One region of the Streptomyces sp. NPDC002911 genome, then DNA from elsewhere that is predicted to be linked to it. Evidence: riboswitches for the same ligand, from Rfam matches in the RefSeq annotation. Region 1 holds a riboswitch; the other holds the start of a gene.
What was found. Region 1 has a riboswitch for cyclic di-AMP ahead of ACWD04_RS12585 (transglycosylase family protein). Riboswitches for the same ligand answer to the same signal wherever they lie in the genome.
Positions count from the first base shown of each region.

Region 2: linked by a shared signal. The riboswitch ahead of ACWD04_RS25245 (M23 family metallopeptidase) and the one ahead of ACWD04_RS12585 (transglycosylase family protein) in region 1 are both predicted to bind cyclic di-AMP.

Region 1 covers NZ_JBSFUO010000006.1:244,259-248,258, reverse strand. The annotation lists gene eno (phosphopyruvate hydratase) at 1-199, opposite strand, end outside; gene ACWD04_RS12585 (transglycosylase family protein) at 527-1,219, opposite strand; cyclic di-AMP (ydaO/yuaA leader) riboswitch at 1,220-1,391, opposite strand; gene ACWD04_RS12580 (transglycosylase family protein) at 1,681-2,676, opposite strand; gene ACWD04_RS12575 (cytochrome P450 family protein) at 2,782-4,000, opposite strand, start outside.
Region 2 covers NZ_JBSFUO010000020.1:48,710-52,709, forward strand. The annotation lists gene ACWD04_RS25240 (SGNH/GDSL hydrolase family protein) at 1-796, opposite strand, end outside; gene ACWD04_RS25245 (M23 family metallopeptidase) at 959-1,879, opposite strand; cyclic di-AMP (ydaO/yuaA leader) riboswitch at 1,883-2,041, opposite strand; gene ACWD04_RS25250 (tyrosine-protein phosphatase) at 2,457-3,281, shown strand; gene ACWD04_RS25255 (DUF6126 family protein) at 3,291-3,464, opposite strand; gene ACWD04_RS25260 (helix-turn-helix domain-containing protein) at 3,569-4,000, opposite strand, start outside.

The sequences.
Region 1 (4,000 bases):
CCTTCTCGACGCCCTTGCCCTGGTAACGGCTGGGGTCGCCGTCGCGGAGCTCGATGGCCTCGAACGCTCCGGTGGAGGCTCCGGACGGAACAGCAGCACGTCCCGTGCTGCCGTCGTCGAGGCCGACCTCGACCTCGACCGTGGGGTTCCCCCGGGAGTCGAGGATTTCCCTGGCTACGACGACGTCGATGGACGGCACGAGGCATCTCCTTCTGGGATCTGACACTGGTTGTGCAGGGTCACTGTGGCCTTGCGCCACGAGCCTAACCGGCTCGGCCCGCTCCGTCGGCCGTCCGCCCGTCCCCTGGGACGAAAAAGGACCCGAGGACTTGCATTCCGGGCAAAGCTCCAGAATTTTACTGGCAAGTAACTACAAGAACCGAAGGCTCACCCTCACGGCGGGCTCGCGGCCTGTCCCCGCCGACGGATGCCCTGCACGGCCCCGGCGCGGCCCCGGCCCGGCACGCGGGGGGCAGCGCGCCGGGCCGGGCCTTCGGGGCAGGAGGGGGCCCCGGGGCGATGGTGACTACTTCAGGTGGAGCTGCTGACCCGGGAAGATCAGGTCGGCGTCGTCGACGATGTCGTCGTTCAGCTTGAAGAGCTTCTCCCAGCCGCCCTCGGCCTTCTTCGCGTCGGCGATCTTGCTGAGGGTGTCGCCGGCCTTCACCTTGTACTCGCCGTCGCCCTTCTCGACCTTCTGGCCGGTCGGGGTGGTGACGGTCTTCGCGGGGGCCTCACGCTTCTCGCTGCGCGTGGTCGGCTGCTCGGCCTTGCGCTCCGGCGCGGCCTGCGGGGCCGTGTCGCCGATCTTCTCGGAGCCGGTGTCGACACCCGGGTCGACACCGTCGTCCGTCAGGCCGCCGGCACCGGCGCAGGCCCAGGCACCCGGGCCCTGCAGGTCGAGGAGCTTCTCGGCGGCCGCTATCTGCTGGCTCTTGGTGGCCAGGTCGGCGCGGGCGGCGTACTGGGTGCCGCCGGCCGCCGCCCAGCTGGACTGCGAGAACTGCAGGCCGCCGTAGTAGCCGTTGCCGGTGTTGATGGACCAGTTGCCACCGGACTCGCACTGGGCGACGGCGTCCCAGGTGTCGACGGAGGCAGCAGAGGCGCCGGTCGCGCCCATGAGCGGTACGGCGACGGCGGCACCGGTGACACCGGCCAGGGTCGCGATACGGACGGCTTTGGACGGGCGGCGGTGCTTGCCCTTGCTGGAAAGCAGCATGGTTCTCCTCACCGACGCCTACGAGGTGAGCTGTCGGGTTCGGGCCTGTGAGTTGCCCGGTCACCCGCACTCGCGGACGACTTCACCCCTAGCCGCACCCTCACCCGTCTTCCGACGGCCGGGTCCGGCGCCTACCTGGGTCCCCCGCTCCTGCCTACGGCGCTTTACGCGTCGGTCTCCTTCGGCCGACGGCAGGATTCGGCGTGACGGTCGAAGGTGCCCGCGGTGCGAGCGGCTCCGACCGTAAACACACACAACCCCCGCGTTCAACGGTGGACATAACGGCCAATCAGTGCGTAACACCCGATGGGGCGGGTTGTTTTCGCAGGTCGGAGCCAATATGGACGGATCGGGCGGACTGAGCACACCAGTTGAAGCAAAGAGACCCATGTCTCACTTATGCATAAGTGGACATAGGTCTCTGAACTACCCCAGTTTTCAAGGCGTTTTCGTGCGTGTGATCAGTTGGCGGCGGTGGTCTCCGCCTGGTCGCCCTGCGCGTTCGCGCCGACGAGTCCGAGGTCCAGGCTCTGGCCGGGAAGAATCAGGTCCGGGTCGGAGCCCAGCTCGTCCTTGTTGGCCTCGTAGAGCGCGGACCAGCCGCCCGAAAGCTCCTGCGCGTCGGCGATCGTCCAGAGGTTGTCGCCCTCGCGGACGGTGTACGCCCCCTCCGCCCCCTGACGCGCCTCGGAGTCGCCGCGCGAGGCGTGCCGGCCGGCGTCCCGCCCGTCGTCGGGACCGGATCCGGCGCTCGCCTCGGGGGCCGGGGTGCCGCGGTGCTTTCCACCCTCCGCCCCGTCACCCTTCGAGGCGCCGGACGCCTCGGAGGCCTCGGGCACCGGAGTGGCGGACGGCGACGTGCCGGCCTCGTCATCCTGGTCCGCCGTGTCGTCGGGCGCGTTCCGGTCCGCCTCACCCGTCGGGTCGGAGCCGTCGGACTTCTCGGAGTCCGCGGAGCTGTTCGCTTCGTCGTCCGCGTCCGCCGGATCCGACGCTTCGGACGAGGGGGTCTCGGACGGGGTCGCGGTGTCCGAGGGCTCGGCGGTCGGCTCGTTGCCCGGGTCGACGCCGGGCAGCGTGCCGTCCACGACGAGCCCGGAGATCACCGCGCAGCTGGACCACGCCTGGGGGCCCTTGTCGTCCAGCACCTTCTCCGCGACGGCTATCTGCTGCGAGCGGCTGGCGAGGTCGGCGCGGGGCGCGTAGTCCGTGCCGCCGTAGTCCGACCAGTCGTCCTGCGAGAACTGCAGGCCGCCGTAGTAGCCGTTGCCGAGGTCGGCACTCCACATGCCACCGCTCTCGCACTCGGCGACCCGGTCCCAGGTCGACGTGTCTGCGGCTTGCGCGCTGCCCGCGCCCAGCAGCGGGATGGCGATCGCCGATCCCGTGACGCCTGCGGCGACGACGATGGCGGGTGCCTGGCGAGGGCGACGGTGTCTGCCGGTCGCGGAGCCCATGGGATTGCCTTCCGTGTGACTGACATGTGACGGGTGAGTCGAACGGTGAACCTAGCCCCACTCGAACGTGTGTCACAAGTCGATGCAGCGGAGATCACGTGAAAGTCACAGAGATGACAGCCTGTCACCTTTTTCGGCTGAATACCCGGGATCGAACTCGACGGGAAGTGTGCGTAGTCCACGCATGATGAGCCCGCCGCGCCATCGCAAATCGGTGGGTTCCGCAGCGAGCCGCAGGTCGGGAAGGCGTCTCAGCAGGGTCGCCAACGCGACCCGGCCCTCCAGCCGGGCCAGCGGCGCCCCCAGGCAGTAGTGGATGCCGTGCCCGTATCCGAGGTGCTGATTGTCACTCCGTGCGAGATCCAGGGTGTCCGCATCCTGGAACCGCTCCGGGTCCCGGTCGGCGGCGGCCAGCACCACGAGAACGGGGTCCCCCGCCGCGATGTCCTGCCCTCCCAGCGTCACGGGTTCGGTGGCGTAGCGCCATGTCGCGAGCTCCACCGGCCCGTCGTAGCGCAGCAGCTCCTCAAGGCCCGTGTCGAGCAGTTCCGTCTCCCCCGCGGCCAGCGAGCGTTCCAGGCGTTCACGCTGGGACGGGTTGCGCAGCAGAGCGTAGGTTCCGTTGCCGATGAGGTTCACGGTTGTCTCAAAACCGGCGAACAAGAGGATGAAAGCCATGGCTGCGGCCTCGTTCTCGCTGAGGTGCTCGCCGTGATCGCTCGCCCGGATCAGCCCGGAGATCAGGTCGTCGCCGGGGTTCTCCCTTTTACGGTGGATGAGTTCGGCGAGATAGCCGCGCATCTTCTTGACCGACCTGGCCACTCCGCCCCGCGGACCCCCGCCGTGCCGGATCATCATGCCCGCCCAGTCGCGGAAGTCGTCCTGGTCCTCGCGCGGCACCCCCAGCAGGTCACAGATGGCGTAGATGGGGAGCGGGAAGGCGAAGTCATGGATGAGGTCGGCGTTCCCCTTCTCGATGAAGTCGTCGATGAGGCGGTCCGTCAGTTCCTGCACCCGGGGCGCGAACTCGGCGACCCGGCGCGGGGTGAACGCCTTGGACACCAGCCGGCGCAACCGGGTGTGGTCCGGAGGGTCGATGTTCAGCAGATGCGTGGTCAGCTCCGCCTTGCGCTCCCCCGGGATGCCCGTCTTGCCCTTGGCGTTCGCGGACCCCGCGTGGTGGGCCGGGTTCTTGGAGAGCCGGGTGTCGGCGAGGGCTTGCCTGGCATCGGCGTACCGGGTCACCAGCCAGGCCTCGACACCGCTGGGCAGTGCCGTGCGGTGCACGGGGCTGTGCTCGCGGAGCCAGGCGTAGGCCGGGTAC
Region 2 (4,000 bases), on a different contig from region 1:
CGACGTGGTCCCCGGAGGACTCCCCGCGCAGTCGGCGGCCGATCCACGGGACGAGGTATTCACGCGCCCACTGGATGTCGTCGCGCCGCACCTCGAGCGTCCCGCGCTGTGCCTGCGGGGGCCATAGCTGGTCGGGGTCGGTCGGCACTTCAAGGCCGAGGACCTGAGCTGCGCGCAGCGCGACCCGGGTGTGCCCCTCCGGCGAGAGGTGCAACCGGTCGTTGTCCCAGGCCCGCCTGTCCTGCACGGACCGCAGGGACCACAGATCCAGCACCGGGCAGTCGTATCGGTCGGCGATGGACCGGACATGCGCGGTGAACATGGCGATCTTGCCCCGCAGGTGCTTGAGCACGGGGATGTCACGGGTGTCGAACCCTGTCGTGACCATAACGGTGCCGACCGTCTGGGTCAGCTCGGCAACCGCACGCTCGAAGCGTTCCGCCACGTCGTCCGGGTCGGAACCGGGACGGAGGATGTCGTTGCCGCCCGCGCAGAAGCTCACCAGATCTGGTGCCAGCTCCTTGGCGCGGGGGACCTGTTCCTCGACTATCTGGTCGAGGAGGCGTCCGCGTACGGCGAGATTGGCGTACCGGAAATTCCCGTGCGGGTCGTCCGCGGGGCCGACTATCGCATCGGGGACCGGGAGCTGGTCCGCGAGGAGAACCGCGAACCGGTCCGCCCAGCCGACGAGCGTCCCGTCGGGGCCGGGGTCTCCGACTCCCTCGGTGAAGCTGTCGCCAATCGCTGCGTACGACCCGATGATGCCTCGCTGATTGTTTCTCGAATCGTCTGCCACAAGGGCTTATCCTGCACCGGCGAATGTGACCTACGCGACCGTAATAAGGGGTTGACGGGGGGTGAGAAAAACCACCCGGTCAGTTTTTGGTAAAGCCGGAATAAGGAGGGGGCGGCGCGCCACCGCGCACCGCCCCTCTCCTTCACCGTCAGGTGCTGCCTCTCAGATGGAGACGCCGTGCGACCGCAGGTAGGCGATCGGGTCGACGTCCGAGCCGTAGCTCGGGCCGGTCCGGACCTCGAAGTGGAGGTGCGGGCCGGTGGAGTTGCCGGTGGAACCGGAAAGACCGAGCTGCTGGCCGCCGGTGACGGTCTGACCGGCCGAGACCTCGAGCGAGGACAGGTGGGCGTACTGGGAGTACATGCCGTCGCTGTGCTGAATGACGACCTCGTTGCCGTACGAGCCGCTCCACCCGGCGGACACCACGGTGCCCGGGCCGATGGACCGGACGCTGGTGCCGGAGGCGGCCTGGAAGTCGGAGCCCGTGTGGTAGCCGCTGGACCAGCTGGCGCCGGAGGCGCGGTACTGGGTGGTGACGTTGGGGTTCTCGACCGGGGCGGCCCAGCCGGAGCTGTCGCTCTCCGACGCACCGGCGTCGACGGTCTTCACAGCCGTCTCCTCGGTGGCGGCGGCCGGCTTCTCGGCCGGAGCGGCGGTCTTCGGCGTCGACGGTGCGGCGGCCTTGGAGGGTGCGGCCTCGGCGGACTTGCCGGCGGAGTCCGACGTCTTGGCGCCGAGGGTCAGCTTCATGCCCGGGAGGATCAGGCTCGGGTTCTCGCCGACGACGTCACGGTTGTCCTGGTACAGCTTCTGCCAGCCGCCCTTGATCTTCTTGTCGGCCGCGATCTTCGCCAGGTAGTCACCGGAGAGCACGGAGTAGCTCTTCGGGGAGCTCTTCCCCGCCGAGGCGGGGACGCCCTGGGCGGCACCGGACTTGGCGGCCGGAGCGGCCTGCTCGGCGGCATGGGCGCCGGTGGCGCCGATCAGCGGGAGGGCGAGAACGGCGCCACCGGTCCCCGCGGCAAGGACGCCTCGGGCGATCGTGCGGGACTTCGGACGACGGTGCTTGCCTTGTGCGGGCATGGGAATTCCTCTCCGTCGCCTACGAGGTGAGCTGTCGGGTTCGGACTGGAGATGCCCGGCCGCGCCGTGCGCAACTTAACCCCGAGCCGTACCGGATCCCTCCGGCCGGCGGCTTACCTGGTTCCCCCGCTCCTGCCACACGTGAGTCGGTGCGGATTCCGGGCGGCGGCAGGATTAGGCGTTCCGTCCGGATTGACCGTGACCGTAAGCGAGCCGGGACGCTGCGAACAAGCCGCGCATTGCGAACCGGAATCGACGCTTCATTTCTGGCACGAAATTCCCGTCACACTCCGTGGATTACAGATCTTGGCTTTCCGCGCAGCGTCCGGAATACCCCCTGGGCTCTTCACCACGCACGGTCACGGATATGATCCCGCTCACCCGCCTGAGCCCATCTACCCCACAAGCAGGGCATGTTCCACTAAATAGACCAATACGGACATGACGCGGACGTCGACTCATCGGGCGGGCCGACGTCACGGCGACATGGACGGTTTGCCTGGTGCAGCCATGTCGTATCGTCGCGGACGTGCCCCCGTCGGCGAGCGGCGCCGACGCCCGACACTCAGGAGTCCTTGTGACGCAGCTGCCAGCGGTCCCGCCGGCCGGCCCCGACCCGACGGACGTCAGTCTGGCCGGCGTCCGCAACTTCCGCGATGTCGGCGGGCTTCCGACCGCGGACGGCCGCACCGTCCGGTACGGGCGCCTCTACCGCAGCGGCCACCTCGCCCACGCCACCGAGGCCGACGCCGCCTTCCTCGCCGGGCTCGGCCTGCACACGATCTTCGACTTCCGCAACGCCGCCGACCACAAGCTCGACGGTCATGACGTAGAGCTGCCCGGCGTCCGGAATGTCAGCATTCCTCTCTCCGACCCGGCCGACGGCGCGGAGTTCTGGCGGCTGGTGCGCGACGGGAACATTCAGCAGCTCCGCTCGATCCTGGCCGACGGCAGAGGAACGGAACGGATGATCGCTTCGTACCGCTCGATCATCAAGGACCGCACCGCCGAACACAGCCGCGTCCTGCACGCGCTGGCCGAGGACAGTGTGCCGGCGCTGATGCACTGTGCTGCGGGCAAGGACCGGGCAGGCCTGTCGGTCGCGGTCTCGCTTCTCGCGGTCGGCGTCGAGAGGGAGGCCATCGAGGCCGACTACCTCAAGTCGAACGACGCGCACCGCCGCTACAGGGTGCGGCGCAGCGACACCTCGTCGGCAGGCATGTCCGACGAGGTGATGGAGCTGCTCAATCCGCTTTTCGGTGCCCATGTCGAGTACCTCGACGCGGCTTTCGCCGCCATCGAGGAGATATGGGGCAGCACGGACCGCTACATCCTCGAAGGGCTGAAGATCAGCCACGAGACCCGGGCGAAGCTGCGTGAACGCCTCGTCGAGGGCGCGTGACGCCGGGACTCAGCCCTTGCCGGCCACGGTGAACAGGAGAAAGAGGAAGGCCGCGACGACATGTCCGGCCACCAGATAGGCGAAGAGCCGGATCACGACACCGCGGGGCATTCGCCGCTCCTGGGTGTCCGCACTCTTCGGCCTGCGCGGGGTGAGCGGGTCGTAGTACTCCGAATCGGACATGACAGTCCTCTCTTCCGGCCACTGGGGCCGGGGTGACGAAGGGGTGCCCGGTGGGGCGCCCGGTGGGGACGCCCCGCAGGGGCGCCCGGTGAGGGCGTGCCGGATCAGAGCCGGTGGATCCCGCTGCCAAGGCACAGCTCGGCGGCGGGGCTCTGCAGCAGTGTGTGGACGAAGAGCAGGCGCGCCCCACCGGTGTCGAGCGCCGCGATCCGGTGCGGGGTCAGCGAGTCGAAGTGCGCGCTGTCGCCCGGATCGAGGTCGTGCACGGTCTCGCCGAGCACCACCCGCAGCCGGCCGTCGAGGACGTACAGCCACTCCTCCCCCGGGTGGACGCGTACGAGATCACCCTCGGTCCCGTACGGGACGCGGACGCGCAGCGCCTGCATGGCACGGCCCGATCCGCCCGCCTGCCGGTAGAGCCAGCCACCCGCCCCGGCTCCGCCCGGCGCGCCGTCGAGCGGGCCGCCGCGGATGATCGCGTCACGTTCGGGCGGCATCTCGCCCAGAAGTTCCGAGACGGTCGTACCGTAGACACG